One region of the Scandinavium sp. M-37 genome, then DNA from elsewhere that is predicted to be linked to it. Evidence: predicted binding sites of a transcription regulator. Region 1 holds the regulator's gene; each other region holds the start of a gene.
The links. The regulator CRP, encoded in region 1, controls carbon source genes, mostly activating them, when cyclic AMP is high. The targets are predictions, from matches to a motif close to ATGTGANNNNNNTCACAT.
Positions count from the first base shown of each region.

Region 2: the regulator CRP is predicted to act here: its motif matches at 3,317-3,334, upstream of ACG0Z5_RS12300 (6-phosphofructokinase).
Region 3: the regulator CRP is predicted to act here: its motif matches at 5,208-5,225, upstream of msrB (peptide-methionine (R)-S-oxide reductase MsrB).
Region 4: the regulator CRP is predicted to act here: its motif matches at 2,344-2,361, upstream of drpB (cell division protein DrpB).

Region 1 is NZ_JBIGIN010000016.1:53,412-61,090, reverse strand. It holds gene ACG0Z5_RS13230 (hydrolase) at 1-921, shown strand, start outside; gene ACG0Z5_RS13225 (YheU family protein) at 918-1,136, shown strand; gene ACG0Z5_RS13220 (phosphoribulokinase) at 1,173-2,042, shown strand; gene ACG0Z5_RS13215 (OsmC family protein) at 2,096-2,500, opposite strand; gene crp (cAMP-activated global transcriptional regulator CRP) at 2,807-3,439, shown strand; gene ACG0Z5_RS13205 (YccS/YhfK family putative transporter) at 3,495-5,567, shown strand; gene ACG0Z5_RS13200 (aspartate aminotransferase family protein) at 5,564-6,784, opposite strand; gene pabA (aminodeoxychorismate synthase component 2) at 6,864-7,427, opposite strand; gene ACG0Z5_RS13190 (putative adenosine monophosphate-protein transferase Fic) at 7,459-7,679, opposite strand, start outside.
Region 2 is NZ_JBIGIN010000014.1:108,515-116,193, reverse strand. It holds gene ACG0Z5_RS12315 (class II fructose-bisphosphate aldolase) at 1-533, opposite strand, end outside; gene ACG0Z5_RS12310 (PTS sugar transporter subunit IIC) at 520-1,887, opposite strand; gene ACG0Z5_RS12305 (PTS sugar transporter subunit IIB) at 1,880-2,194, opposite strand; gene ACG0Z5_RS12300 (6-phosphofructokinase) at 2,206-3,186, opposite strand; gene ACG0Z5_RS12295 (PTS transporter subunit EIIC) at 3,585-4,952, opposite strand; gene ACG0Z5_RS12290 (enolase C-terminal domain-like protein) at 5,231-6,430, shown strand; gene ACG0Z5_RS12285 (GntR family transcriptional regulator) at 6,431-7,147, opposite strand; gene ACG0Z5_RS12280 (EAL domain-containing protein) at 7,251-7,679, shown strand, end outside.
Region 3 is NZ_JBIGIN010000008.1:19,918-27,596, reverse strand. It holds gene yeaG (protein kinase YeaG) at 1-1,750, opposite strand, end outside; gene ACG0Z5_RS08155 (MipA/OmpV family protein) at 2,181-2,930, shown strand; gene ACG0Z5_RS08150 (D-hexose-6-phosphate mutarotase) at 3,025-3,909, opposite strand; gene gapA (glyceraldehyde-3-phosphate dehydrogenase) at 4,007-5,002, opposite strand; gene msrB (peptide-methionine (R)-S-oxide reductase MsrB) at 5,341-5,754, shown strand; gene ACG0Z5_RS08135 (YeaC family protein) at 5,797-6,075, shown strand; gene ACG0Z5_RS08130 (glycoside hydrolase family 18 protein) at 6,158-7,411, opposite strand; gene pncA (bifunctional nicotinamidase/pyrazinamidase) at 7,571-7,679, opposite strand, start outside.
Region 4 is NZ_JBIGIN010000003.1:243,471-251,149, reverse strand. It holds gene mtfA (DgsA anti-repressor MtfA) at 1-219, opposite strand, end outside; tRNA gene ACG0Z5_RS04475 (tRNA-Ser) at 312-401, shown strand; gene ompC (porin OmpC) at 593-1,732, opposite strand; gene drpB (cell division protein DrpB) at 2,421-2,696, shown strand; gene ACG0Z5_RS04460 (phosphohydrolase) at 2,766-3,461, shown strand; partial or broken gene dcm (DNA (cytosine-5-)-methyltransferase) at 3,519-4,631, shown strand; gene ACG0Z5_RS04450 (ATP-binding protein) at 4,856-7,018, shown strand; gene ACG0Z5_RS04445 (hypothetical protein) at 7,020-7,679, shown strand, end outside.

The DNA of each region.
Region 1 (7,679 bases):
CCACGTCTTATCCGTCGCAAAGTGCTATTCACGCCGCACTGGCAGCGTCTTGAGCTTCCGGACGGGGACTTTGTCGATCTGGCGTGGAGTGAAGATCCCAACCAGGCACGGCATAAGCCCCGTCTGGTGGTGTTCCACGGTCTGGAAGGCAGCCTGTACAGCCCATACGCCCACGGTCTTATCCACGCGGCACAGCAGCGCGGTTGGCTCGGAGTCGTGATGCATTTTCGCGGTTGCAGTGGGGAACCGAACCGCAATCAGCGTATCTACCATTCGGGTGAAACCGAAGACGGCACCTGGTTCCTTTCCTGGCTGCGCCGGGAATTTGGCAACGTACCGACCGCCGCGGTGGGCTATTCGCTCGGGGGTAATATGCTCGGCTGCCTGCTAGCCAAAGAGGGCGACAGCACCCCGCTCGACGCGGCGGTTATCGTCTCTGCACCGTTCATGCTCGAAGCCTGCAGCTACCATATGGATAAAGGCTTCTCGCGCGTTTATCAGCGCTATCTCCTGAACCTGCTGAAAGCCAACGCCTCGCGCAAGCTGAAAGCCTATCCGGGGACCTTACCCGTTGATTTGAAGCGCCTGAAAAGCGTGCGCCGCATTCGTGAGTTCGACGATTTGATCACCTCGAAAATCCACGGATTTGCCGATGCGATAGATTACTACCGCCAGTGTAGCGCGATGTCGGTGCTGAGTCAGATAACCAAACCGACGCTGATCATTCATGCTAAAGATGACCCCTTTATGGATCATCACTCGATTCCCGCTCAGGAAGAGCTTCCGGCAAACATTCAGTATCAGCTGACCGAGCATGGCGGCCACGTCGGTTTTGTCGGCGGTACGCTGCGCCATCCGGAAATGTGGCTCGAAAAACGCATCCCGGCCTGGCTGACACAATGGTTAGGAGCAATACAATGATTATTCCCTGGGAAAACCTGGCTCCCGAAACGCTCGAAAATCTGATTGAAAGCTTTGTGTTGCGCGAAGGTACCGATTATGGTGAACATGAACGTTCGCTAGAAGACAAGGTCGCCGACGTAAAACAACAATTGAAAAGCGGGGACGTCGTCCTGGTGTGGTCCGAACTGCACGAGACGGTGAACCTAATGCCCCGTACCCAATTCCACGGCTGACTATACTCAAAAATATTACTGCTTCAGGGAGTAGTTATGTCTGCCAAACATCCGGTGATCGCCGTGACCGGCTCCAGCGGCGCGGGAACCACCACCACCAGCCTCGCCTTCCGTAAAATCTTTGCCCAACTCAATCTGACCGCTGCGGAAGTGGAAGGCGACAGTTTCCACCGTTACACCCGCCCAGAAATGGACATGGCCATCCGCAAAGCGCGCGATATGGGTCGACACATCAGTTATTTTGGCCCGGACGCCAACGATTTCGGCCTACTCGAACAGACGTTTTTGACCTATGGCCTGGACGGCAGCGGGCAGTCGCGTAAATACCTGCATACCTACGACGAGGCGGTGCCGTGGAATCAGGTGCCTGGGACGTTTACGCCGTGGCAACCGCTGCCTGAACCCTCCGATGTGCTGTTTTATGAAGGCCTGCACGGCGGGGTTGTAACCCCGCAGCACGACGTGGCAAAACACGTCGATTTGCTGGTCGGCGTGGTGCCGATTGTGAACCTCGAATGGATCCAAAAGCTGACGCGTGACACCAGCGAACGCGGACATTCCCGGGAAGCAGTCATGGATTCAGTGGTGCGTTCGATGGAAGACTATATCAACTTCATCACCCCGCAGTTCTCACGTACCCACATTAACTTCCAGCGCGTACCCACCGTGGACACCTCCAACCCGTTCGCGGCGAAAGGGATCCCCTCGCTCGATGAAAGCTTTGTGGTCATCCATTTCCAGAATCTGGGCGATATTGATTTCCCCTGGCTGCTGGCGATGCTACAGGGTTCATTCATTTCTCACATGAATACATTAGTGGTGCCGGGCGGGAAGATGGGGCTGGCTATGGAGCTGATTATGTCGCCGCTGGTCGAGCGGTTGATGGAAGGCAAAAAGATAGGTTGATGTCATCCGAAAAACAGTAGGCCCGGTCAGCGCAGCGCCACCGGGCAGGCGGCTTACCCTTCGACCACTTCAAACGAATGGGTAATTTTCGCCGCTTTCTCCAGCATCAGCGCCACCGAGCAGTATTTCTCAGCGGACAAATCCACCGCACGCGACACCGCGGCTTCTTTCAGCTCTTTCCCGGTCACGATGAAGTGCAAATTAATGTGGGTAAACAAACGCGGAGCTTCTTCACGACGCTCAGAGGTCAACTTCACCTCGCAATCGGTCACGTCATGACGCCCCTTTTGCAGAATCGATACCACGTCAATCGCGCTGCATCCTCCCGCGGCCATCAGCACCATTTCCATCGGGCTTGGCGCTTTGTCACCAGAGTTACCGTCCATCAGGATTTGGTGGCCAGAAGCAGACTCGCCCAGGAAGGTTAAACCCTCAACCCATTTCACACGCGCTTGCATAATTGTTAACTCCAGAGTTGCAATTTTCCTGACAGATTACGCGCACATAACAATTCTCGCAACGGAAGGCGACGTGCGTCATGCTGAAGCGAGACACCAGGAGACACGCGGCAAAAGCTATGCTAAAACAGTCGGGATGCTACAGTAATACATTGAAGTACTGCATGTATGCAGAGGACATCACACTACAGGCTGCAGTAAAATCCGACAGCCGACTTCCCAGGCACAGGGAAGGATACGATTGCAAAGCCAGCGGCAGTGTCTTATCTGCCACTGGAGACAGCTTATAACAGAGGATAACCGCGCATGGTGCTTGGCAAACCGCAAACAGACCCTACCCTTGAATGGTTCTTGTCTCATTGCCACATTCATAAGTACCCATCGAAGAGCACGCTGATTCACCAGGGTGAAAAAGCAGAAACGCTGTACTACATCGTGAAAGGCTCCGTTGCAGTACTCATCAAGGATGAAGAAGGTAAAGAGATGATCCTCTCTTACCTTAACCAGGGCGACTTTATCGGTGAGCTTGGCCTGTTCGAAGAAGGTCAGGAGCGTAGTGCCTGGGTTCGGGCGAAAACCGCTTGTGAAGTGGCCGAAATCTCCTACAAAAAATTCCGTCAGCTTATCCAGGTGAACCCGGATATTCTGATGCGCCTCTCCTCCCAGATGGCGCGTCGCCTGCAGGTCACCTCTGAAAAAGTGGGCAACCTGGCGTTCCTCGACGTAACCGGTCGTATCGCGCAGACGCTGCTGAACCTGGCAAAACAGCCTGATGCTATGACCCACCCGGACGGTATGCAAATTAAAATCACCCGTCAGGAAATCGGTCAGATCGTTGGCTGCTCACGTGAAACCGTGGGCCGTATTCTGAAAATGCTGGAAGATCAGAATCTGATCTCCGCCCACGGTAAAACTATCGTGGTTTACGGTACCCGCTAAGCCAGATTAACGGCGTATTGCCCTGGGGCAGTACGCCGTTTTTGTCTCTCCCCTCATGTGGCGCAGGCTGATTTATCACCCGGAAATTAACTACGCACTGCGACAAACGCTGGTGCTCTGTTTACCCGTGGCTATCGGTCTGGCTCTGGGTTATCTCAAGTACGGTCTGCTGTTTTCATTGGTTCCCGCCTGCTGCAACATTGCCGGGCTGGACACGCCCCACAAACGTTTCTTCAAGCGCCTGATTATTGGCGGCTCGCTGTTTGCGGGCTGTAGCCTCGCGGTACAGCTGCTGCTGGCGCGTGACGTGCCGCTGCCCATTATTCTGAGCGGGCTGGCGATGCTACTCGGCGTTACCGCCGAAATCAGTTCTCTGCACGCGCGCCTGCTGCCCGCCTCGCTGATTGCCTCGATCTTCACCCTCAGCCTCGCAGGCAATATGCCGGTGTGGCAGCCGCTGCTGATTTACGCTCTCGGCACTCTGTGGTACGGCCTGTTTAACTGGTTCTGGTTCTGGATGTGGCGCGAACAGCCGCTGCGCGAATCCCTGAGCCTGCTCTATCGCCAGCTAGCGGATTATTGTGAAGCCAAATACAGCCTCCTGACTCAGCACACCGATCCTGAAAAAGCGCTGCCACCGCTACTCAACCGTCAGCAGAAGGCAGTCGACCTGATTACCCAGTGTTACCAGCAAATGCATATGCTCGCAGCCAACCAGAATCACGAATACAAGCGCCTGCTGCGCGCCTTCCAGATGGGCCTCGACCTGCAAGAACATATTTCAGTCAGCCTGCATCAGCCAGCGGAAGTGCAAAAACTGGTGGAACGCAGCCACGCTGAAGCGGTGATCCGCTGGAATGCACAAACCATCGCCGCCCGGCTGCGGGTGATGGCCGATGACATTCTTTATCACCGTTTTCCGCAGCGCTTTAACATGGATAAACAGATTGGCGCTCTGGAAAAAATCGCCCATCAGCACCCGGATAATCCCGTCGGCCAGTTCTGCGCCTGGCATTTCAGCCGTATCGCCCGCGTCTTGCGGATGCAGCGCCCGCTGTACCCGCGCAATCTGATGGCCGATAACGAACGCCGTCTGCCGGTTTTCGCCGCGCTGAAAAGCTACCTGTCGTTTAAATCTCCGGCGCTGCGAAACGCGGCGCGAATCAGCGTGATGCTGAGCATCGCCAGCCTGATGGGGGCGGCGCTGAATCTGCCGAAGCCGTACTGGATCCTGATGACCGTCCTGCTGGTGACGCAAAACGGCTACGGCGCAACGCGCGTGCGAATTTTCCACCGGGCCGCGGGCACGCTGGCCGGGCTGGTGATTGCCGCAGGCACCCTGCACTTCCACGTACCGGAAGGCTACACCCTGGCGTCGATGTTATTGATTACCCTGGCGAGCTATCTGATCATTCGCAAGAGCTACGGCTGGGCCACCGTGGGCTTTACGGTCACCGCGGTATACACCATTCAGCTGCTGACGCTCAACGGCGAACATTTCATTCTGGCTCGTTTTGTCGACACGGTGATTGGCTGTCTGATAGCCTTCGGCGGAATGGTCTGGCTGTGGCCGCAGTGGCAAAGCGGGCTACTGCGTAAAAATGCCCAGCAGGCGCTGGAGGCCGACCAGGATGCCCTGCGGCTGATCCTCAGTAACGACCCGCAGGCACCCACCCTGGCATATCAGCGGATGCGCGTGAATCAGGCGCACAACGCGCTGTTCAACTCGCTGAATCAGGCGATGCAGGAACCGGGCTTTAACTCGCATTATCTGGCGGATATGAAGCTGTGGGTAACGCACAGCCAGTTTATCGTCGAGCATATCAATGCCATGACCACGCTGGCGCGCGAGCACAACATGCTGACCGAAGATTTGGCCCAGCGTTATTTGCAGTCCTGCGAAATTGCCTTGCAGCGCTGCCAGCAGCGGCTAGAGTATGACGAGGCGGGAGGCAGCGGGGATGCGAATATCATGGAGTCGGCGGAGACGCTGGCGCATGGGCCGCTCAGCACTATGGAACAGCATCTACAGCGTATTCTGGGGCATCTGAACACCATGCACACCATCTCTTCAGTGGCATGGCGTCAGCGCCCGCATCATGGGATTTGGTTGAAGAAGCGCGCTTAGCTTTTCACTACCTTCTTCACCGCAGCGGCAAAACGCGCCATCCCTTCGTCAATGTCCGTCTCTTCCACCACCAGCGACGGCGCAAAGCGCATCACGTCCGGCCCGGCGTTAAGCACCATCACACCTTCATGCGCGGCAGCGTGCAGGAAATCGCGTGCGCGACCTTTGTACTGCGGCTTCAGCTCAGCGCCAATCAGCAAGCCCATGCCGCGTACATCGCTGAAAACATCCAGCTCGGCGTCGATCTGTTGCAGATGCTTCACAAAACACTCGCGCTTTGCATTTACGCCGTCCAGCACTTCTGGCGTGTTAATAATGTCAAACGCCGCCCCAGCCACCGCGCAGGCCAGCGGATTACCGCCATAGGTCGACCCGTGCGAACCGACGTGAAACGCGCTGGCAATCTCTTCGGTGGTCAGCACGGCGCTCACCGGGAAACCGCCGCCTAACGCTTTGGCACTGGTGAGAATATCCGGCGTCACGCCGTAATGCTGATACGCAAACAGCGACCCGGTACGCCCCATGCCGCTCTGCACCTCATCAAATACTAACAACGCCTGATGCTGGTCGCACAACTCGCGCAGCCCTTTGAGGAATTCAGGCGTGGCCGCCATCACTCCGCCCTCACCCTGAATCGGCTCAACCACCACTGCGCAGGTGTGATCGTCCATCACCGCTTGCACCGCATGCAGGTCGTTAAAGGGAACGTGGATGATATCGGCCGGTTTCGGCCCGAAGCCGTCGGAGTACTTCGGCTGTCCACCGACCGAAACGGTAAACAGCGAACGGCCGTGGAAGGCGTTGTGGAACGCGATGATTTTGGTTTTGTACGGGCTGTGGCGCGTCGAGGCATAGTAGCGCGCCAGTTTAAATGCCGTTTCGTTGGCTTCCGTACCGGAATTCATAAACACCACGCGCTCGGCAAACGTGGCGGCCACCAGCTTACGACCCAGGCGCAGTGCCGGTTCATTGGTGAACACATTGCTGGTATGCCATAGCGTTTCGCCCTGGCTTTTCAGCGCCTCTACCAGCGCCGGATGGCAATGCCCCAGCGCCGTGACTGCAATTCCCCCCGCGAAATCAACGTACTCGTTGCCCTGCTGATCCCACACCCGGCTGCCCTTTCCCTTCACCGGGATAAACTCCGCCGGGGCATAGATGGGCAGGATCACTTCATCAAACGTGGCACGGGTAATTGCAGCCTGTTCAGTCGCCATGACATTCCTCTTATGCAGCAATGATTATGAAATAATAATCACGAAATATGCATAATAAATCACATCATGGCAAGGTGAATTATCGTTTCAGGAAGTTATCCAGCAGCTGATGACCCTGCTCGCTAAGGATACTCTCCGGGTGGAACTGCACCCCTTCGAGGTCCCACTGGCGGTGGCGAATGCCCATGATCTCGCCACTTTCACTCTGGGCGGTTATTTCAAAATTTGCAGGCAGCGTGGGCGGGTCAATCAGCAGAGAATGGTAGCGGGTGACGGTCAGCGGATTATTCAGTCCGGCGAACACGCCCTGGCCGTTATGCGTTATTGGTGAGGTTTTACCGTGCATCACCTTTGCCGCACGGACAATGGTGGCACCAAATACCTGGGCAATCGCCTGATGGCCCAGGCACACGCCCAGAATCGGCGTTTTACCGGCGTAGTGACGAATCACCTCGAGCGATACGCCCGATTCATCCGGGGTGCAGGGGCCGGGAGAAATTACGATTTTAGCCGGGGAAAGCCGGGCTATCTCATCCAGCGTGATGTCATCGTTGCGTCTGACCTGCACCTCGGCACCGAGTTCACAAAAATACTGGTACAGGTTCCAGGTAAACGAATCGTAGTTATCAATAAGCAGGATCATGGCGGCTCCGGTGACAGCAAACCGCGCTATTCTACTCAGTTTCCTGCGCTTCGCTTACCACTTTAGTGAACAGGGTAATCAGCGGCGCTAAATCGCCCAGCGCCCCGCTCTCGTTCGCCTGACTCCACGCCTGTGGGTCAATGACGCGCCAGTCCAGCACATAGCCCGCGTGAATGGCCAGCTGTTCGAAGAACACCCGTTGCGCCCGACCGCTGCCGACAAAGAACGGATGCAGAACGTTAATTTCGCAGT
Region 2 (7,679 bases), on a different contig from region 1:
CCGACCGACACCGCCAGCATGTCGACTTTCGTCGCATCAACAAACTGTCTGGCATCTTCAGTAGTGGTAAAACAAATATCTTCTGCGGCCACCGCTTTGCCATCTTCCGAACCGCCAATTGCACCCAACTCAGCTTCTACGGAGACATTTCTCGGGCGGGCAATGTCAATTACCTTAAGAGTATTGGCTATATTATCTGCCATATCTAAATGCGAACCATCATACATGACTGAACTGAACCCGACATCGATTGCCGTTTTAATAGATTCAATGTCCGAGCAGTGATCCAGGTGTAGGCAGGTCGGTATATTTTGGCTTTCGGCTAAGGAACAAACCGAATCAACCAGCAAACGATAACCTAAATATTCGGCAGTGCCGGTGGAGATCTGAATCATTAACGGACTATGGGTTATTTTAGCTGCTTTAAAATATGCTGGCAGCATCTCCAAACAATGTAAATTAAATGACCCTACAGCTTTAAATCCACGCTCTTTTGCCACCTGCAATAAATCAGGGAAGTTATACAGACTCATGTGCTTTTTCCTCTTGAGGTTTGGTTGATTTGCCATTCACGAACCAGGCGATAAGCGCCACAAACAGGATGAAGACGCCGACAAACGTCCAGTTATTCTGGAAAACATGCCCCAGAATCAGACCACTGCTGATCACATCAGAATCACTGAAGGTCACACCGGTAAAGCCATAGCTTTCTAACATCGGCACCAGAATTGCTGGCAGGAAAGTAATGAATAAGCCGTGTACTACTCCCCCTATAACCGCGCCACGCCTGCCGCCCATCGCGTTGCCAAAGATGCCTGCCGTGCCACCGGCAAAGAAGTTGGTTAACAGGCCGGGAAGAATCATAGCCAGGCCAAACATCGGGAAGACAATCATGCCAATGATCGAGCCTGCGGTAGTAGCCAGGAAGCCGACGATGACCGCATTCGGGGCATATGGGAACAGCACTGGGCAATCCAGCGCAGGTTTAGCATCGGGAACAATTCGCATCGCAATGCCACGAAAGGCAGGCACCAGTTCGTTTAACAACAAGCGTACGCCGCTATAAAGTACAAATACACCAGCCACAAATTGAATCGACTGCATAAACGCGAACATCAGATAGTTCACGCCGTTGGTGTACTGGGCAATATATTCCGGACCTGCCGCCAGCGCAGGGATGAGATACATCGGGATCATCACCACGGCCATCGAAAGATAGGTGTCCTGCAGGAATTTAAAGTTATCCGGCAGTATCAGATCTTCTGTCGATCTGGACCCCTTTCCGACCACCTTCGCGACAGCCGCCTGCACCAGGTAGCCAATGGTGCAAAAGTGTCCGAGTGCAACATCGTCAGAACCCGTAATGCGACGTACGACAGGCTGAGCAAGCGCTGGCATCAGCACCGCCATAATTCCGCCGAAAATGCCGCCGGTCAGAATGAGCGGAAGTCCAGTCAGTCCTGCTTTATAACCAATTACCGCACCAATGGTTGCCATCCACAGTAGGGCCTGTCCCGTCAGGAAGATATTTTTAAACGGTGTAATCCGGGCAATAATGATATTGACGATGAAGATAACCATCAGTGTCATCGCCACCTCAGAACCTAGCTCACGGTTTGCCAGCCCTGCAATCGCTGCGACATCGGTGATATATCCTTTCATACCAAAGCCGTGAGTAAAGATATCGTTTAAAAACGTCAGGGTATCGACGATAATATTGATCCCGGCCATCATGATTAAAAATCCAAGCAGCGTTTTAAACGTGCCTTCCGCCACTTTACCTTTTGATTTTTTTTGCAGCAATAGACCCAGCATGGCGATAAAAGCAATCAAAATAGATGCCTGTCCCAGCAGGTCCTTAACAATAAAATTAAAGATGCTATTCATTTTCGAGTACCTTTAAATTGTGTTCTTTTAAAAAGGCGACGATCTTCCGCTCGATTTCGTCCTTATCTGTTAAGCGATGCAACACAATAACGCGTTTGATTTCTTCTTCACTCGCGTCAGCCGTTAAAATGTCAGCAAACGTTTTTTGTGTCAGAATAATATCTGACTTAAAGGCGCCAGCTTCAGAAACAGTGGTGTGTTCTATTTCTGCTGGAATTTCTAATTTATTAAGCACCGCTTTCGCTGTCATTTCAATGGCGAAACTGGAACCTAACCCACAGCCACATACGCAAAGAATTTTAAGCATTAATAGACTCCTCAAATAATATCGAGCTGTTTAGCTAATTTATAATGATGCCCTTCGGTATCGACGAGGCGTTTTTGCATACTGATTAAATCTATAGGGATCGGTTTGTTACTAGAATTAATAATAATCGCTTTATTTCTCATGCCTGACTGGATACAACGCACGACCTCTCCGGCCATTATGGTGCCCTGATAAATTTCCTCACAGGTAGGGTCACCGTTACGCAGACTGTAACCGATGATCGACTTACGGATACGTACCCCGATTTTCGGTTCAAGCAGCTTAATCATGGTATCAATCGCTCCCTGAAAACCTGGGGAGTACTCTTTGGTGTAGCCTTCTGAACAGAGGATCACCACACTATTCTGTTCTGCAAGGCGGACAGTGATTTTTTGTGCCAGTTCGTTCAGAGTATGCTGACATTCTGGGATTAAGGCCAAATCGGCGTTGCTTTTGATCGCCGACTGCAATGTCAGCTCACCGCAGTAGCCCCCGAGCAGCTCCACCATAAAGACTCGCCCCGGTAATGCTCGCCCAGTATTCCGCAGCTTGGCGACCTCTTTAATAATCTGTTCGCAGGCCGTAGAAAAACCAATGGTATAATCGCTGCCATAAACATCATTATCGATGGTCATCCCGACACCAAAGCAATTAATACCGTACTCGCTGAGATGATGAAGAAATTGCAGAGAACCATCGCCGCCCGCCATCACGAGGACATCGATATGCAGGGTCTTAAGCTGTTTCGCAATCACCTCATATTCCGAGGCCATCAATTTACGGTTGGTACGCCCCGAAGACATAATGGGAATGGCGGCAATGGAAAAATCCACTAAATCACGCAGAGAAATAGCCTGGTATTTGTTTTGCAAGAGGCCTGGAATCCCCCCATTGAATAAAATGATCTCTGCCCGTGCTAATCTTGATATCTGAAAGACAAAGTTATTTATCCCTGTCACATCACCGCCGCTAATTACCATGCCGATTCTCATAATCATGACCTCGCTTATTTCTTGAAAGTGATTTTTCCTTTAAACAAGCCATGAATTTGCAACGAGCATCACAAAATTGTTATTAAGATGTCCGCTCTTGCTATTGACATCAATTGGTTAGGGTCATTTTTTGTGAATGCCATCACATTCCATCACCTGTTGCTAATATTATTAATTCACTTTTATTTCAAGCAATTAACACGCATTCAGGCTTTAGATTCCTGTAAACCTTACGCATGAAGTTCATACATAGATGTGAGGTTTAAAAAATGTGATTTATCGCGCAGTTTTCTGTGTGTGAATGACCGCGAGCAAAAGAGGGACTTATCGTGGAGGGATCAGTTTTAACATATAAAAAAGGCGACTTACGTCGCCCTTAAATGCTGAAATGTCATTACTTACGTTCGCTCCCGACCCACCAGCAGCGTGGTCAGGGTGAACGACAGCACCAGCGCGATTGCCACGCCCGACAGGGCATAGACAAAGTACGGGCCGATATAAGCGGGCAAACTGAAGATGCTCGATAAGATATAGCCATACAGGCGCACGCCGAAGAACGCGATGAAGGCAGAGGCCAGCGAACTGGCGATAGTCGCGGCGATAAACGCTTTCTTATGACGGGTGAGCACGCCAAACAACGCCGGTTCGGTTATGCCGAGTAGCGCAGAAACCGCCGCTGACAGCGTCACCGTACGATCCTGTCGGTCTTTGCTCAGGCGCCAGATAGCAAACGTCGCCCCGGCAATCGCCATGTTGGCCATAAACATCATTGGCATCAGCATGTCATAGCCCCGATCGCTAAAGTTTTGCAGCGCAATCGGGGTCATCGCATGGTGCATCCCGGTGAGGATCGCCACCGGACGTATCGCGCCCACCACCAGCCCGGCAAAGCTCGCCGATACGCTGAACAGCCCTTCGATAAACAGCGCCAGCCCTTTTCCGAGCCAAATGCCAATCGGGCCAATCACCACTAACGCCGCCAGCGCGCCGATAAACAGCGTCAGGGTCGGCGTAAACACGGTTTTCAGCACCTCCGGCATGATACTGTCGACCCATTTATGGATGTATTTCAGCGCCAGAACCGAGAAAATCACCGGAATGACGCTGGAGGCGTAGTTAAATACCGACACCGGCACGGCGTTCATTAACCATAGCGCGGAGGCGGCATCAGGCTGATGGGTCGCCAGCGCCTTGGCAGCGTCAATTAAGGTTGGATACATCAGACAGGCCGCCACCGCCGCCGCGAGGTATTCATTGGTTTTGAAAATTTTTGCTGCCGACACCGCGAGGAAAAACGGCAGAAAATAGAACACGCCGCTGGCGATCAGATCGATGATCATCACCGTATCGCTTTTCGGCGACACCACTTTCAGCGCAATTAATCCGGCCAGCAAACCTTTGATCATCCCTGCCCCGGCAATCGCCGGGACAATCGGACCAAACACGCCGGAAACGGTATCCATAAACAGCGACACCAGGCTTTTACGGCCCTTGCCGCTGGTGACCGTTGTCTCATCACGTTGACCGAGGGCAGCCTGCAGTTGCTCGTACCAGCCGTTGACCGTAGGGCCGATAATGATTTGGAACTGATCGCTTTGCAGCTGCGCGCCCAGTACGCCGGGCAGCTTTTTAATTTCGCCCTGTTCGATTTTGCTATCATCAATTAAATCAAAGCGTAAGCGGGTCATGCAATGCCAGACTTTATTGATATTGTCTTGCCCACCGACCAGTTGAATGATGCGTGCGATGGCGTCTCGCGTCCCCATAGTGACTCCTGCGACATGTTCTTGTTTTGGTTATCTGGATGGTAATGAAGCTGTGAACGCAAAACAAACCAATAAAATTTGAACCCCCTCACATTTCTTTCCTTACAAGGCATGCAAAGGCTAAAATATGCAAAATTGGTCTGGTTTTTAATTCAATAAACACGCTATTTCAGACCAAAATATTTATTCCAGAAAAGGGTTTACCTGACGCGTAAAATAAGGCGAAGATAAATCATCAATCGTCTATTTTTTCCGTCATCAACAGGGAGCCTTTTTCCGTGGAACCGACGCTTATTACCGCTATTGATTGCTTCATCACTCGCCCGGATCGCCACAATTTGGTGACGGTACGCGTGACCACCGACAAAGGCATTACCGGCCACGGCTGCGCCACCTTTCAGCAACGCCCGCTGGCAGTGAAAACCCTGGTCGATGACTATCTGCGTCCGCTGTTGATCGGTCGCGATGCCAATAACATTGAAGACCTGTGGCAGATGATGAACGTCAACGCCTACTGGCGAAACGGCCCGGCGATGAATAACGCCATAGCCGGGGTCGATATGGCGCTGTGGGATATTAAAGCGCAGCTGGCGAACATGCCGCTGTATCAGCTGTTTGGCGGTCAATCCCGGGACGCGATCGCCGCCTACACCCACGCCAGCGGTGAAACGCTGGACGAGCTGTACACCACCGTCGATGCGCTACTTGAAAAAGGCTATCGCCATATTCGCTGCCAGCTTGGCTTCTACGGCGGTACGCCAACCGAGCTCCATGCGCCGGATAACCCTTCGCCAGGTGCCTGGTTCTGCCAGGATCAATACATGCGTAACACGGTGGAAATGTTCCGCGCCCTGCGAGAGCGCTACGGGCATCGCTTCCACATCCTGCATGATGTACATGAACGTCTGTTCCCGCAGCAGGCGGTGCAGCTGGCAAAACAGCTCGAGCCGTATCAGCCGTACTTTATTGAAGATATTCTGCCGCCGCAGCAAACCCCGTGGCTGGCGCAGATCCGTCAGCAAAGCAGCGTTCCACTGGCGCTCGGCGAACTGTTTAATAACCCGGCGGAATGGCATGACCTGGTAGTCAATCGACAGATTGATTTCATTCGCTGTCATGTGTCACAGATTGGCGGCATCACCCCGGCGCTGAAGCTGGCGGTGCTGTGTCAGGCCTTTGGCGTGCGTCTGGCCTGGCACGGCCCGGGCGACATGACGCCGATTGGCGTGGCGGTGAATACTCATCTCAATATTCATCTGCACAACGCCGCAATTCAGGAATTCATTCCACGATCCGCGACCACCGATGCCGTCTTCCCCGGCGCGCCGGTGGCAAAAGAAGGCTACATTTATCCACCACAAAAACCGGGCATTGGCGTCGGCTTCAACGAAGCACTGGCGGCTTCGCATCCGGTGGTGTACCGCCCGCATGAATGGACGCAAAGTCGCCTACCGGACGGCACGCTGCATACGCCGTAATCAGCCTGGCTGTTGGCGGAACGCGAGGTTGTCGCGGTTATGTGGAATGACGTAGGTGCAGGTGTAGTTGATATCGATAATGTCGCTAATGGCGTATACCTGACCGCCCGCCAGAATGCCGCGGTTGTTGATGTGCATCGCCGGGCTGCCTTTTTTGCAGCCCAGTAATTCGGCCTGTTCCCGGCTGACGTTCACTGCCCGATAGGTAGTGAGCATGTGGGAAATTTGATAGCCCTTTTGCAGGACATATTGCTGTAACGAACGTTCGATAACCTGCTGATTAAGGTCTGCGAATGCCGCCGACGGCATGCGCGACACCTCGATTTGCACCGGACTGTCATCCACATAGCGCAAACGACAAAACTGCCAGATAAAGTCATCATCCGTTAGCCCGAATATCTGCTGTTCCTCGCGATTCGGGCGTTTTTTATGCAGGCTTATCATCCGATAACGCATCTGATCGAAACGCTTTTCGGTAATCGAGTTGTACACCAGCGGATTATTCCGCGCCCCGTCGTTAATCCAACAGCCCGATCCCTGAACAATTCTGATAACGCCAATGCTCGCCAGTTTCTCCAGCGCCTGGCGCACGGTAAATCGCGAAACGCCATACTCTTGCGCCAGTTGTCTCTCCGGCGGCAGCTTACGCGGGCCGCCGTCACCCTGCTGATAAATTTTACTCAGCAGATCCTGAGTGACGAACTCATTTTTCTTCATCGGGATTTTCCCTGATTATTCCTTAGAAAAAAGACAGTTAAGCTTATCATTGCATATAATTGGCGTAACATAACGATTTCAGCGCAGGAAGGAAAACAGGGCCATGACAAGTAAAAAAATGGTCGCCCTGGTCGTCGCCGTGCTCACCCTCTCCGTCTTATTGCCGGTCACGCTCAGCGTATGGGTTGCACATTATCAGGCCAAAAAAGAGTTTACCCGCGATCTCAGTAACTACGGCGAACGCGTGATTTTACGCGCCCAGCAGGTGGTGTCGCAGGCTAAATCCACCTTAAAAGAAATTGATACCTTTCAGGGCACGCCTTGCGGTCCGCTCCATCTACAGACCATGCGTCGGGCGGCCTATACCCATCGTGACGTACAGGAAGTGTTGTGGCTCAATGGTCTAAGACCGGAATGTTCCTCGCTGGAAAGCCACAGCCGCAACGTAGAGTTCCCGCCCACTGACCGCCGCACCGATGACGGTTATCGCGTGTGGCTGACCGACATCAACGATCTCGGGATTCATCACTAC
Region 3 (7,679 bases), on a different contig from region 1:
TAACCGTGCGCAGTTTTTCGTAGCTGGTCCAGTTCGGGTTCCGTCCGCTGTAGTTTGCTCTGGCGCGCAGCACAAAGTTGACGATTTCGTTACGGAAGTCTTTCGGGTTGCTTATCCCGGCTGGCTTCTCAATTTTTTCCAGTTCCGCATTCAGCGATTCGCGGTCGAACAGCTGACCGGTATCCGGGTCGCGGTATTCCTGGTCCTGGATCCAGAAGTCTGCATAGGTGACATAACGGTCGAAAATGTTCTGCCCATATTCAGAATAGGATTCAAGATACGCAGTCTGGATCTCTTTGCCGATAAACTCAGCGTATTTCGGGATAAGGTAGCCTTTGAGGAACTCGAGATAGCGTTCCGACTGCTCCTGTGGGAACTGCTCACGTTCAATCTGCTGCTCCAGGACGTAGAACAGATGGACCGGGTTGGCCGCCACCTCTACGTGGTCAAAGTTGAACACCCGCGAGAGAATTTTAAACGCAAAGCGCGTCGACAGACCGTTCATCCCTTCGTCCACGCCGGAATAGTCGCGATACTCCTGATAGGATTTCGCTTTCGGGTCAGTGTCTTTCAGGCTTTCCCCGTCATACACGCGCATTTTCGAGTAGATGCTCGAGTTTTCCGGCTCTTTCAGACGCGACAGAATAGAGAATCGCGCCAGCGTTTCGAGAGTACCCGGGGCGCATGGCGCATGGGTCAACTCACTGTGGTTAAGCAGTTTTTCGTAAATCTTGATCTCTTCGGAGATCCGCAGGCAATAAGGCACTTTGACGATGTACACACGGTCAAGGAACGCCTCATTGTTCTTGTTATTACGGAAGGTCACCCACTCCGATTCGTTGGAGTGCGCGAGAATAATCCCGTTGAACGGCAGGGCGGAGATCCCTTCGGTACCGTTGTAGTTGCCTTCCTGGGTTGCGGTCAGCAGCGGATGCAGCACTTTGATCGGTGCTTTAAACATCTCGACGAATTCCATCAGACCCTGGTTGGCGCGGCACAGCGCCCCGGAGTAACCGTACGCATCCGGATCGTTCTGCGCGTGGTTTTCCAGTTTACGAATATCCACTTTACCGACCAGCGCCGAGATATCCTGGTTGTTCTCATCGCCCGGTTCCGTTTTCGCAATCGCAATCTGCGCCAGAATCGACGGCCACACTTTCACGACGCGGAACTTGGTGATATCACCGCCAAACTCATTCAGCCGTTTTGCCGCCCACGGCGACATAATGGTGCCAAGGTAGCGGTTCGGGATGCCGTACTCTTTTTCCAAAATCTGCGCATCTTCCTGCGGATTAAACAGGCACAGCGGGTGGTCGTTGACCGGACTGCGCTCGCCGTTGGCGCTCAGCACATAAATCGGCACGCGTTGCATCAACGCCTTCAGACGTTCTGCCAGCGATGATTTACCGCCACCCACCGGGCCGAGTAAATAGAGGATCTGTTTCTTCTCTTCCAGTCCCTGAGCGGCATGTTTCAGGTACGACACTATCTGTTCGATAGCATCCTCCATGCCATAAAACTCCTCAAACGCCGGGTAGCGTGCAACCACCCGATTCGAAAATAGACGGGACAGCCGTGGCTCATGGGCAGTGTCCACCATTACGGGTTCACCGATGGCCATTAACAGACGCTCTGCCGCATTGGCATAGGCACTGCGATCTTGCTTACAGGTTGCAAGAAATTCCTGCAGTGTGAACTCTTCGTCCTTGGCAGCTTCATAACGCTGGCGATAGTGATCGAATATATTCATGGCATGCCGTCCTTTCGTTTTTTAGCACAGGATAAGAGCCGTTCGTATGAGTAATAGAGGCTCCCGGAAGAGGTAAACTGAACCGCGCTTGTCCAATCTCCAGCAACCCTTATGCCAGGTTGACGGGTCTGAAAACATAACGTGCCCCGCGATTACACCTTCTGAATTTAAGCGTAGATGGCATTTGGAAAACTTGCATGTTGGCAAAAGTCAATTTCAATGACATATCAATAACTCATCAAAAAATACCGCGACTTAAAGTGGAAGATAATTCAAGGGATTCACCGGACTGTCATCGGACTGCAAGCGACGTGTCATCTGACGTTGGCAATTTGAGCGGTTAAATATCGTAAGCAGAAGTAAATAATTTGAGGCCAGCGGACCGGGCGGGTAAACTTCAGCCGCTTGTAATTTGAAAGGGATATGCAACGTGAAATTAATCAAACTATTAACAACGGGTCTGCTCTTCGCAACAGCATCGACCGTTGTGCAGGCTGCCGACAGTAAATTGACGCTCGGCGCAGGCGTGGGGGTGGTTGGACATCCGTACAAACAGTACAGCAGTGATGTGTACCCGTTCCCGGCCATTGATTTTGAAAGTGATAACTTCTGGTTCCATGGCATCGGCGCAGGGTACTACCTGTGGAACGATACTGCCGATAAGCTCTCCATCACCGCCTACTGGTCGCCGCTGTACTTTAAGCCAGGTGACAGCGACAACAATCAACTGCGTAAGCTCGATCGTCGCCAGTCGACGATGATGGCCGGCCTGTCCTATATGCACTTCACCCAATACGGCTTCCTGCGCACCACGCTTGCTGGTGACACGCTTGATAAGAGCAACGGCATCGCCTGGGATATGGCGTGGCTGTACCGTTATAACGCCGGTAACCTGACCGTCACCCCGGGGATCGGTTTACAGTGGAACAGCGAGAACCAGAACGATTACTACTATGGTGTTTCCAAAAACGAGTCGAAGAAAAGTGGCCTGCGCAGCTACGATCCTAACGACGGCTGGAACCCGTATGTCGAGCTTTCTGTGAACTATAAGCTGAATGCAGACTGGAGCGTGTATGGGGTAGGGCGTTATACCCGCCTGTCGGACGAAGTGACCGACAGCCCGATGGTCGATAAAAACTGGACCGGGCTGTTGTCCACCGGGATAACCTACAGCTTCTGATAGCGCACTTTTTCAGTGCCTAAGATGCAATAAAACAGGGCGGAAACGCCCTGTTTTGCATTGTGTTGGTGCAGCGTGTTGGTGTCGGCAGCGATTAGCGTTTCGCGACGCGAATCGACTGAGACAGACGGGAAGGTTTTTCTTCCGACGCTTTCTGCGGTTGGGTCACGCACGCGGTTTCCACGCAAACGAAGGTCTTATAACCGTCATCCGGCATGTCGCCCATGCTGACGGACAGCGCCGGGCCTGGATTCCAGCCCACCACGTTGCTGTGATGGCCGTGTACCACGTCGATGTTACGACCCAGTGCACCGTCGTGGATCACGCTGCAGGCTTCTGCATTCAGGTACACGCGGTCAGTACGGTCAGGGAAAGTCTGTACGCCATCGGACAACACACCTTCTTCCGCATTTTTGACTTTATCGATGTAACGATCGCCAAAGCCACTCACTTTCACCGCGCTAATGTCGCCCACGTTGAAGTAGCTGTGCAGGGCGGAAGTGGTTTCAAAGTCGCCATGGGCTTCCAGCTCAATCTCGCAGGTTTTGCCCACTTTGAAACGGGCGTACAGCGTGAAGTCATGCGGCCACAGTTTCAGCGTTGCTTCATTGCTTTGCAGTTCAAACGTCAGCACCACGCCGTTGTCGTCTTCGTTATGTGCTTTCAGCGTCCACGGCAGATTACGCGCGAAGCCGTGAGCAGGAAGACCCTGCTGTGCCGCCGGGCCAAACCAAGGCCAGCAAATCGGCACGCCGCCGCGCAGCGCGACGCCGTTTTTGAACGGAGTGTTGTTGCTCAGCCACAGGACCTCGGCTTCTCCGGCCGGTTTCCAGGAGAGCAAATGTGCGCCCTGAAGAGCAAAAGAGGCTTTGGCCTGTGGGTGATCGACCACAACCAGTTCCAGGTCATCAAGCTGGCGGCGAGAAAGTACAGGGGTAAGTTGTTCAACTACCGGGAGAGCAAAAATTTTGTTAATCATGGTGCAATCCTAAAGGTTAGCCGTAAACGTAAAGCAATAAAAAAGGCGACCGAGGTCGCCTTTTTAGATCCGTTTTGAATCAGATTCTCATCTCAACTTATTTGGAGATGTGAGCAATCAGGTCCAGAACTTTGTTGGAGTAGCCAGTTTCGTTGTCGTACCAGGAAACCAGTTTCACGAAGTTGTCGTTCAGTGCGATACCAGCTTTAGCATCGAACACGGAAGTGCAAACTTCGCCGTTGAAGTCGGTAGAAACAACGTCGTCTTCGGTGTAACCCAGAACGCCTTTCATTGCGCCTTCAGAAGCCGCTTTGATTGCTTTCTTGATTTCTTCGTAAGACGCTGCTTTTTCCAGACGAACGGTCAGGTCAACAACGGATACGTTTGGAGTCGGAACGCGGAACGCCATACCAGTCAGTTTGCCATTCAGTTCTGGCAGTACTTTACCTACTGCTTTAGCAGCACCGGTAGAGGATGGGATGATGTTCTGTGCTGCGCCGCGGCCGCCGCGCCAGTCTTTGTGAGACGGGCCATCAACGGTTTTCTGAGTTGCGGTGGTCGCGTGAACAGTCGTCATCAGACCTTCGATGATGCCGAAGTTGTCGTTGATAACTTTTGCCAGCGGTGCCAGGCAGTTGGTGGTGCAAGATGCGTTAGAAACGATGTCCTGACCCTGGTATTTGTCAAAGTTAGCGCCTTTAACAAACATTGGGGTGTCATCTTTAGATGGGCCAGTCAGAACAACTTTCTTCGCGCCAGCGGTGATGTGCTTACGCGCGGTTTCGTCGGTCAGGAACAGACCAGTTGCTTCAGCAACAACGTCAACGCCTGCTTCGTTCCACTTCAGGTTAGCCGGGTCACGCTCAGCGGTAACACGGATTTTTTTACCGTTAACGATCAGATGACCGTCTTTCACTTCTACGGTGCCGTTAAAACGACCGTGAGTGGAGTCATACTTCAGCATGTATGCCATGTAGTCAGCGTCTAACAGATCGTTGATTGCAACGATCTCGATGTCAGAACGTTCCTGAGCAGCACGGAAAACAATGCGACCGATACGGCCAAAACCGTTGATACCTACTTTGATAGTCATATATTCCACCAGCTATTTGTTAGTGAATAAAAGGTTGCCTGTAAAATTACAAAAACCTTACGCAGCGTCAAGCGGAATCGTGTCAATCATTGCGACAAATCAATCCTATGCACAACCTTTGCGCGACTGACTGCCTCACTCATCCATTGGGCTCATTTCCATATGCGGCCTGCGGCGGGAATTTTAAAGGCCATAAGAGATAATAATGTGATGTGGGTCACAATTACCTGGCTGCCCTTTCGCAACGAATAAGTTTAGAACAAAAGTTCGCACTTCATTGTTAATGTTTTGTTAGAATCGTCGCAGAAGTGGTCCCTTTTACAGCGAGAAGTGAGCATATGGCCAATAAACCTTCCCCGGAAGAGCTGAAAGGCTCTTTGAGCGAAATGCAATTTTACGTGACCCAGAATCACGGTACTGAACCGCCGTTCACCGGCCGCCTGCTGCACAACAAGCGTGACGGCATCTACCATTGCCTGGTGTGCGATGCGCCGCTGTTTACCGCCGAAAGCAAGTATGATTCTGGCTGCGGCTGGCCGAGCTTTTATGAGCCGGTGAACGACGCCGCGATCAAATACCTGAATGATTACTCTCACGGGATGCAGCGCACCGAAATTCGTTGCGGGAACTGTGACGCACATCTCGGCCATGTGTTCCCGGATGGTCCGCAGCCGACCGGAGAGCGTTATTGTGTGAACTCGGCGTCACTGAGCTTCACCGATGAGCAAAATGGCGACCAAACTAAGGGTTGAAGAAACGATTCAGCAAATTATTCCTGAGGAGCGGGCCTGAACGTGGAAATTGAGCAAATTATCGACGGTATGACCGAGGACGTTTATCAGCGTCTGGCCACCGCCGTAGAGCTGGGAAAATGGCCGGATGGCGTGGCGTTAACCCCGGAGCAAAAAGAGAACAGTCTGCAACTGGTGATGCTGTGGCAGGCGCGTTACAACACCGACGCGCAGCACATGACCATCGACACCCAAGGGCAGATGGTGATGAAAAGTAAACAGCAGCTGAAAGAGGATTTTGGCCTCGCGCCGAAGCCGATTGCGACGCTGAAAATGCAGTGAGTGGTTTGTTGCCCGGTGGCGCTTCGCTTACCGGGCTTACCGGCCCAACCGGGCTGATTGCGTCAGCCCGGTTGGTATCGGGTTAGTGTTTAATCCCCAGTGATGTCGCAAGCTGCTTCGCCAGCTGGTTATGCGAGTCGGCGCCATACTCCCAGAACATCGCCCCGCCCAGACCTTTCTCTTTGATGTACTGCGCCTTCAGGTCAACGGATCGTGGATTTTCATACGACAGCGCAAACAGCGGTTTGCCTTGTGCTGATTTCACCGACAGCCACGGCACCTTCGCCTCGTCGTCCCAGTGCTCGGTAAAGCGTTTCTGCGGATCGTTAATCAGTCTGGCGACAATATCGTTGTACTTCACGTAGGTATCTTTGGTCAGGTCATAGCCGAGCGATTTGAACAACTCGACTTCCGGCGCACCAAAGTAGGGCTGGGTCACCGGGTTTTTCGCCGCATCGGGTTTTGACCAGTCGATACCCGGCTCAACGCTGCGTTTTGGCACGCGGCCGTAGAAGCCAATCCCCAGATTCATCTGCTCAGGTTTCAGTCCCGCGGCGAGATAGTTGTTGACCACAAAATCCACGCTGTACTTGTCGGCGGCAGCCACCGTTGGCCAGTGGCTGGAGTCATACAGGTTGGAGTTGAAGTACTGCGTGCCGTAGGCCATATCGTAGGTCATCAGGTTGATGTAGTTCAGATACGGCGCAATGGCCTTCACATCGACCCAGCTTTTCGGACTTTCCGCATTCGCGCCCAGCGCGACGGTGACTAATTTCTCTTTCGGCAGGGCTTCCCGCAGTTCTTTCAGTAGCGCGGTGAAGTTGTCTTTATCCTGCGGCTGCTTATCGACCAGACCCCAGGCACCGTTGACCGGAAATTCCCAGTCGAGGTCGATGCCATCCAGACCGTAGGTGTTGACGATGTCATTCACGGAGCGGATAAATACCGCGCGGCTCTCCTGGCTGTCAGCCGCCCCGGAGAATCCTCGTGCCCCCCAACCGCCGACCGACAGCAGAACTTTCAGCTGTGGATTTTGTTTACGCAGTTCAGGGATTTTATGCAGGTCGGCAATCACCTTCGGCGAGAGCCAAATCTGGTGCAGTTTAGTGGCGTCTTTCAACGCCTCGTTGGTTTCGCCCGCTTCATCGTTGTAAATCAGGCCGAACGAGTAGTTCAGGTGGGTAATCTGGCGCACATCCAGCGTGTCGATATCTCCGCCAGGGCCCGCAGTCACATCGCCACCGCCGTTGAAATAGCCAACGGACATCATATCCGCCGCAAAAACGTAGGGCGCGCAGAGCAGGGGTAAGGCTGCCAGAACAGGCATAAGCTTCATACAGTTTCCTCTTTGACTGATAAAAAATACGCACGCCACACAACGGCGTGGCGAAAAAACAGCCAGAAAAGAGTAGCATTGCCGCTTCGCTAAAACTGCGAGAAAGCTTCAAATTATTGTATTTGAGAGGAATTGCCCGGCGGGATGCCGGGCAGGGTGTCAGGCTTGGGTTTCCTGCCAGTCAGCGAGGGTGTAGAGCGTTGCCCCGGCGGAGGCCATCTCCATAAACGCCTGAACGCTGTCCTGTGGCGTGAGATTAACCCCGCGA
Region 4 (7,679 bases), on a different contig from region 1:
GCAAAACAGCATCGCGATACGGGCATTCTGCACCGGCGCTAATTCCAGGCCCTGAAGCGGGACGAGACGTTTTTGTTGCAGGAAACGATCGGCCAGCTGTATAAGCTTGAGCTGTTCTTCCGGCGAAAGACTCGCCAGAACAGGAATGGCAAGTGCTTGTTCCCACGGGATATCCGCGCTATGGGGAGCGTCATGTGCTTTCCAGGGCCATTTAATCATCGTTTTGCTCGCAAACTCGTCACTTGATATCAATTAAAGGGACAGGGTCTGTTAAAATGCCAAAGAACCTGGCATCATGGCAACCACTCAGCGGAGAGATGCCGGAGCGGCTGAACGGACTAGTCTCGAAAACTAGAGTAGGGGCAACTCTACCGGGGGTTCAAATCCCCCTCTCTCCGCCATTATTCAATCAGTTACAGCAATACTTTTCAACGACCCTCGTCACAGATACTTTTTCCTCTTTCGTAATAATCAGTTTAGAAGCCGCTTATCGTTCCCGTGATCGGATTCCTCTCCTTCATTCGTACTTTCAATCGTAAAAAGCGCGCACAAAAAAGCCCGCACGCGGCGGGCTTGAATAGGGGAGTGCGGATTAGAACTGGTAAACCATGCCCACACCTACGACGTCATCGGTGCTGATGCCGGTTGCGGAGTAGAAGTCATCGTCACCGTCCAGCAGGTTGATTTTGTAATCAACATAAGAGGAGAAGTTTTTGTTGAAGTAGTAGTTGGCGCCAACAGAAACGTATTTCACCAGGTCTTTGTCGTTCCAGTCGCTGTTTGGTACGCGATCGGCAGTCAAGTCTTTACCTTTAGACTGCAGGTAAGAGATTTCAGGACGCAGACCGAAATCGAACTGGTACTGAGCAGTCAATTCAAAGTTCTGAGTTTTGTTGGCGATAAACTTATCTTGTTCACCAAATGGGGTCATGTTGCGGGTTTCTGCATACATGGTCGCCAGATAGATGTTGTTCGCATCATATTTCATGCCCACGGTCCACACATCGGCTCTCTCGCCGCCGGCAGTGCTTTCAGTTTCCTGCTCGTTGGTACGGTCAGACGAGGCATATGCTGCACCTGCGCTGAAGCCCATCCCGAAGTCATACACGGTGGACAGACCATAGCCGTCACCATTGTCCTGGCTCATGGAGCCGCCATCGCGGTTAGAGGTGCCTTCCTGATCATAAATGCCATTCGAGCCTTCGTTCGCGCCCTGATACTGCAGTGCGAAGCTCAGGCCATCAACCAGACCAAAGAAATCGGTGTTGCGATAGGTCGCCATACCGTTACCACGGCCAACCATAAAGTTGTCGGTGTAGGTATAAGAGTCGCCGCCGAAGACAGGCAGCATATCGGTCCAGGCTTCAACGTCGTACACCACGCCGTAGTTACGACCGTAATCGAATGAGCCGAAGTCGCCGAACTTCATACCGGCAAAGCCCAGACGGGTTGCGGACTGATTGCCAGAGCCTTCAGTGTCGTTGGCCTGGATGTTGTATTCCCACTGGCCGTAACCGGTCAGTTCAGAGTTGATTTGAGTTTCACCTTTGAAACCAATACGCACATAGGTTTCGTCGCCATCGCTGCCGCCATTTTCAGAGAACTGATGACGGGCATCAACCTTGCCGTATAAATCGAGTTTATTACCGTCTTTGTTATAAATTTCTGCTGCGTTTGCTGCACCGGCCACCAGTATTGCGGGCACGAGAATTGCCAATACTTTTCTTTTCATTATATATTCCCTTTAAATGATTAATTCTATGAATAAATGCACCTCATTCCGAGGTGCGAATGAAATATTAGCCATGAAGTTCATTTTAATTTAAAGAAAACATGTAAATAAGTTAGTTTAAATATTTCTGGTTGTGTCTATTTGCGGATGGTATATATTTTTGTGATGGGAATGATTTTGGTATTTATCTGGGTGATTTGTAATGTGTTTTTCTGGGTTTTGGTAACGAGAAAGCAGTTTGTCTGAAATGTTATTGATAACGAAAATGTATTTTACCAATGCAATCATCATACTTATTGGAAAGGGCAAAAAAAAGCCTGCTCTCAGAGTGGAACAGGCGTTATTAACGTTAATAAAAGTGAGTGCAGTGTAAAAACAACAAAAGGCAGTGAATATTTGCATACGCTTCTCATAAAATAAAGTACGAAAGCAAACTGCCCACGCTCTTTTTTTTGCAATATAAGGAAGTGTCCAGAATTAGCGGAACAACTATTTGACATTCACACGCCCAAAGCAACCCCTTTCCTGAAAATTGCCAGAGATCAAAACAATCGCGAATCATTCAGTTGAGAAATGCCCTGGCGCTTTTCTATGGCGTTTTGTGCGCTATAATGTGATTTGGTTCACATTTTTTATGGCAAAAAGTAAAAATTCAAACATTTTTGCCCGAAACAGGGGAGTTTTATCAATGGATGAAAGGCGTTCGCGCGGGCCCGGTGGCATGCTGGCGTTGTGGGTGTTCTACGCCTTTTGTGGCTACTTTATTTGGGCAATGCTGCGTTATTTCTGGATTGTGAGCCAGATTGACCCGATCCCTGGCGCAACGCTGGACGGTGATCTCGGTTCGACGATGGGGAAATGGCTGGGGGCGTTGCTGGGTTTTGTGGTGTTGAGTTCGGTGGGGGCCATTCTCGGGGGCATTGCCTGGTACACCCGTCCGCGCGGTGAAGAGCCGTCAGGATGATGAAATAAAAAACTGCTATTCTCGCTGCTCTGCTGCGCACGATTTATTGGGTACGAGAGAGAGGGGCGAATGACCGTGCAATCCTGGCAACACCGTTTTGAAGACTGGCTGATGCAGCATCACGATGACGATGATGCGGCACATGACATTTCCCATTTTCGTCGCGTCTGGGCCACCGCGCAACGCTTATCGCAAGAGGAACAGACTGACGAGCGGGTGATCCTCGCCGCCTGTTACTTCCACGATATTGTCAGCCTGCCGAAAAACCATCCTGAGCGTAGCCGGTCGTCGGTGCTGGCTGCGCAAAAAACGCTGACCATCCTGCGGGAGGATTTCCCCGATTTTCCTGAGGATCTTTATCCTGCGGTGGCCCATGCCATTGAAGCACATAGCCACAGTGCCAACATCACGCCCCGGACGCGGGAAGCCAAAATTATCCAGGATGCTGACAGGCTTGAATCGTTAGGCGCAATTGGGCTGGCGCGCGTTTTTGTGGTCGCGGGTAAAATGAATGTGGCGCTGTTCGATGCTGAGGATCCGTTTGCCGATGCACGTCCGCTGAATGACATGCGCTATGCCCTCGATCATTTTCAGAACAAACTCCTGCGTCTGCCTGCCACGATGCAGACCGCGCAGGGTCGGGCGCTGGCGGAGCACAATGCCCGCTATCTGGTGCAGTTCATGGCAAAAATCAGCGCGGAGTTGCAGGGCGATTATCTGGAATATGATGATGCGATTCTGGCGCGTTTTGCGCCGCAGGCCTGAGTTCAGCCGGGGAAATTGTGTTACTCTCAGCGAAAATGGTCTGGCCCGGTTACTGAAATGCAACACACACTTACTCGCACTCTCCCCACACAAGACGCGGAACGTTCCGGACTGGATGCGCAGGCGCTGCTTACCCAGCTGCTGACGATTTACGATGTCAAAACCTTGGTGGCGACGCTTAATGCGGCAGGCGAGCAGCACTGGAGCCCGGCCATTCTTAAACGCGCCACGGACAACGGCAAAATCAACCGTCGGCTGGGCGATAGCGAATACGCCCGGTTAGCCGCGCTGCTGCCGCAGCCCTCTACCGCGCCGACGCATTTCCGCTTTATCGATCTGCTTGCCGGTATTGGCGGGATTCGCAACGGCTTCGAGGCCATCGGCGGCCAGTGCGTTTTCACCAGCGAGTGGAATAAACACGCCGTGCGCACCTATAAAGCCAACTGGTACTGCGACCCGGCTGAACATCAGTTTAATGAAGACATCCGCGATGTAACGCTGAGCCACAAAACGGACGTCAGCGACAGCGAGGCCGCGGCGCACATTCGCAGCATTATCCCGCAGCATGATGTCCTGCTGGCGGGCTTCCCGTGTCAGCCGTTTTCGCTGGCGGGCGTCTCGAAGAAAAATGCAATGGGCCGCGCACACGGCTTTGCCTGCGACACACAAGGCACACTGTTTTTCGACGTGGCGCGCATCATCGACGCCTGCCGTCCGGCGATATTTGTGTTGGAAAACGTCAAAAACCTCAAGAGTCACGACGGGGGCAAAACCTTCCGGATAATCATGCACACTCTGGATTCACTGGGGTATGACGTGGCTGATTCAGCGGAAATGGGCGCCGACGATCCAAAAATTATCGACGGTCAGCATTTCCTGCCCCAGCACCGGGAGCGCATTGTGCTGGTCGGTTTCCGCCGGGATTTGAACCTGCAACAGGGTTTCACGCTACGCGATTTACCGGCGCTGTATCCTGAGCGTCGCCCGACGTTTGGCGAACTGCTGGAGCCGACGGTAGACGCGAAATTTATCCTCACGCCGGTTCTGTGGAAATATCTCTATCGTTACGCCAAAAAGCATCAGGCGCGCGGGAATGGCTTCGGCTACGGTCTGGTTGATCCGACCCGGCCGGGCAGCGTGGCACGTACCCTGTCGGCACGCTATTACAAAGTACCTGTAGATTTAGTAAAAATGAACATCATATCTTATTGAAATTATTGCATTAAATTTTCTTAATAGATTGTCCATTTTCAAGAAAAAGGTAGAGATTTTTCTTCTGTATGACGGATTGTCCGGCTCCAAGCTAGTTAAGAAGATAGATAATCTGACAAATATTGCACCCGAATCATTTGTATGGTGGAATGAATTGATAACAACGCTATGAAAGGTAATTTATGGCTATTGTAAAAAAAGCATTTAGACCTAAAGCAAGAATCATGGAGCTTTTAGGTGAGCAGCTTATAAAAAATCACACACTAGCTCTTTTTGAGTTAATAAAAAACGCATATGACGCAGATGCATCATATGTAAAATTAACGCTTAATAATATTAATTCAGACAATGCAAGTATAGAAGTAGTTGATGATGGATCAGGGATGGATCTTGATACTGTAGTAAACATATGGATGGAACCTGCACATGGGCATAAATCCATATTTAGAGAAAGTGGAAAGCGAACAAATAAAGGCCGCTTGCCTGTTGGTGAGAAAGGAGTCGGTAGATTTGCGGTGCACAGATTGGGAAAAAAAATCTCGATGTCAACCCGTGCATACGATCAAGACGTAGTCACTGTAGATATTGATTGGGATAAATTTTCAAAATCTGAATATTTGGATGAGGCATACATTGCTATTGAAACACGTCCAAGCAAAGCATCAAAATCAGACACTACTGGAACTAAAATAGTCATAACAGAATTAAAGCAAGACTGGAAACGTGGCGACATAAGACGACTATATAGAGCGGTGTCATCTATGACATCAGCCAATTTACTTAAAAGAGAAAAAAATAGCGATAGTTTTGTTGTTGAGTTTAATATCTACCCTGAGTCAAAATGGCTAGATGATCTCTTTGATCCAGATTTGGTGATTTCTCAAGCCCTTTTTGACTTTGATTTTAGATTAGATGATGAAGGTCTAACCTATAAATATAATTATCAACCGTATCCAGCGCTTATTTCTGATTATAAAGGTGTCATAGAACCTAGAAATACTGAAGTCAAAATAGAATCTCCGGATTTCTTTAAATATATCCCTTCATCAAATGAGCGGTCAAAGAAGAAAAAAACAAGAGATGAGCGATTTTCACTTGTCAAAAGCGGAATTGGGCCAATCGCAGGGAAAATATTGGGGTTTGACCTTGATAGGATTTTATACGATAGATATTTAAAAGATGAATCTGGAGGGTTAAGTGAATATTTGAAAGCCCAGGGAGGCTTGAAAGTATATCGCGATAATCTTCGAGTCTATAATTATGGTGAGCCTGGGGATGATTGGTTAGGCTTAGATCATCGTAGAATACAAAGTCCTACTAAAAGAATGGGAAATCAGCAGTTACTTGGAGAAATTCACCTTGAGCTGGATAAAAGTTCAGCATTGAAGGAAAAAACAAACCGTGAAGGGTTTGTTGAAAATGAGGCTTATGGGGAGTTTGTTCATGCGATGTTATCGGTTATGGCTCAATTTGAAGCTGAAAGAAATAAAGATAAAAGAATTTTAAAAGCTGCAATTGAAACGAAACCGGGTGGAGATTTTCATGGCTCAGAAAAACGAAAAAGTACAGAAGAACTTTTAGATGAACTGAAGCAGGAGGTAATAGCTGAAAAAAATATTTCTCCAAAAGTAGGAAATCTCGTAAACCAAGTTATTTCATCATTCAAAGAAACTAGAGATGCAATGCTCTCATCAGCTGGGGCTGGTTTAGGTCTAACTACCGTGTTCCATGAGTTAGAACGTGGAATACGAAACTTACACATGGCTATAAGAGATGGGGTAGATAACAAACGTTTAGAAAGCATTTCTGAAGAATTAGTATCCCTGCTTCAGGGTGCTATGTATATGGTAAGCAAGAAAGATAAAGAGGTTATTCCTGCTTCGAAATTAATTAAACAATGTGTAAATACACAGCAGCGTCGGTTTAAGCGTCATAACATAAACTTTTTGCCTGGTTTTGAGAATAGCACGTTGTTAGATTTTGAAATAACTGGTGTGAGACGAATGTTCACTAGTGCTATTGTTAATATCATCGATAATGCAATTTACTGGATGGACGGTGAACCGGATGAAGAACGGTATTTATGGATAGGCTTAAGTTCTGACTTTGAAGGGCCCGCAATAATTATTGCTGATAATGGCCCTGGATTTATTGATGGTGGCGATGAATTAATACAACCATTTTTCACAAGGAAGCCTGCAGGTATGGGGATTGGTCTCTACTATGCTGATATGGTTATGAAAGCGCATTCAGGGAGATTGGTATTCCCTAATGTCAGCACAATTGATATCCCTGCTGTAACTAAAGGTGCCTGTGTAGTGCTCGTTTTTGGTAAGGATAAATAAAATGTTTTTTAAATCAATTTCACTGATAATAGATGATAAAGAAAATGATGGGAATTTCATTGCCGCTTATTTAAATAAAAATTTTGTACCTAACATTTTCTATTGCTATGATTCCAATAAAGATTGGACTGGTTTTGAAACGAAATTATCAGGAGTAAGAACTATATTCCAAGATTTATCGTTAATTTCAACCGCAAGTCCGGATGTGACAGATTTTGACGCAGCGGCGGAAACGATAGAAAATATATTGGACGAAAATAATGGTCCTTGGCTACTTATCACATGGTCAACATGGGCTGAAAGCGAAAGTGAAACAGATTTCCCAAAAGAATTATTTGATCATTTGCGACAGGAACTACCAGTTTCATTACGGCCATTTGATTACATTACTATTAACAAATCATTGTTTACACCTGGGCATGATCATAACCCTGTATCGCTGCCAAATGATGCTTCACTAGCTCAATTACATGAATTAATTGAGAATAAAATTACCCAAAGATACGGGCTAAAATATTTGATTGGATGGGAACAGGCTGCTAAAAAAGCTGTTCACTCAGCATTGGCTGAATTAACGAATATTGCTTCTGGACATGCGCAAAGCAATGAGATTTTACATAAAATATTCGAAAATATTGCTGAATCAGCAACTGGTAAGAGT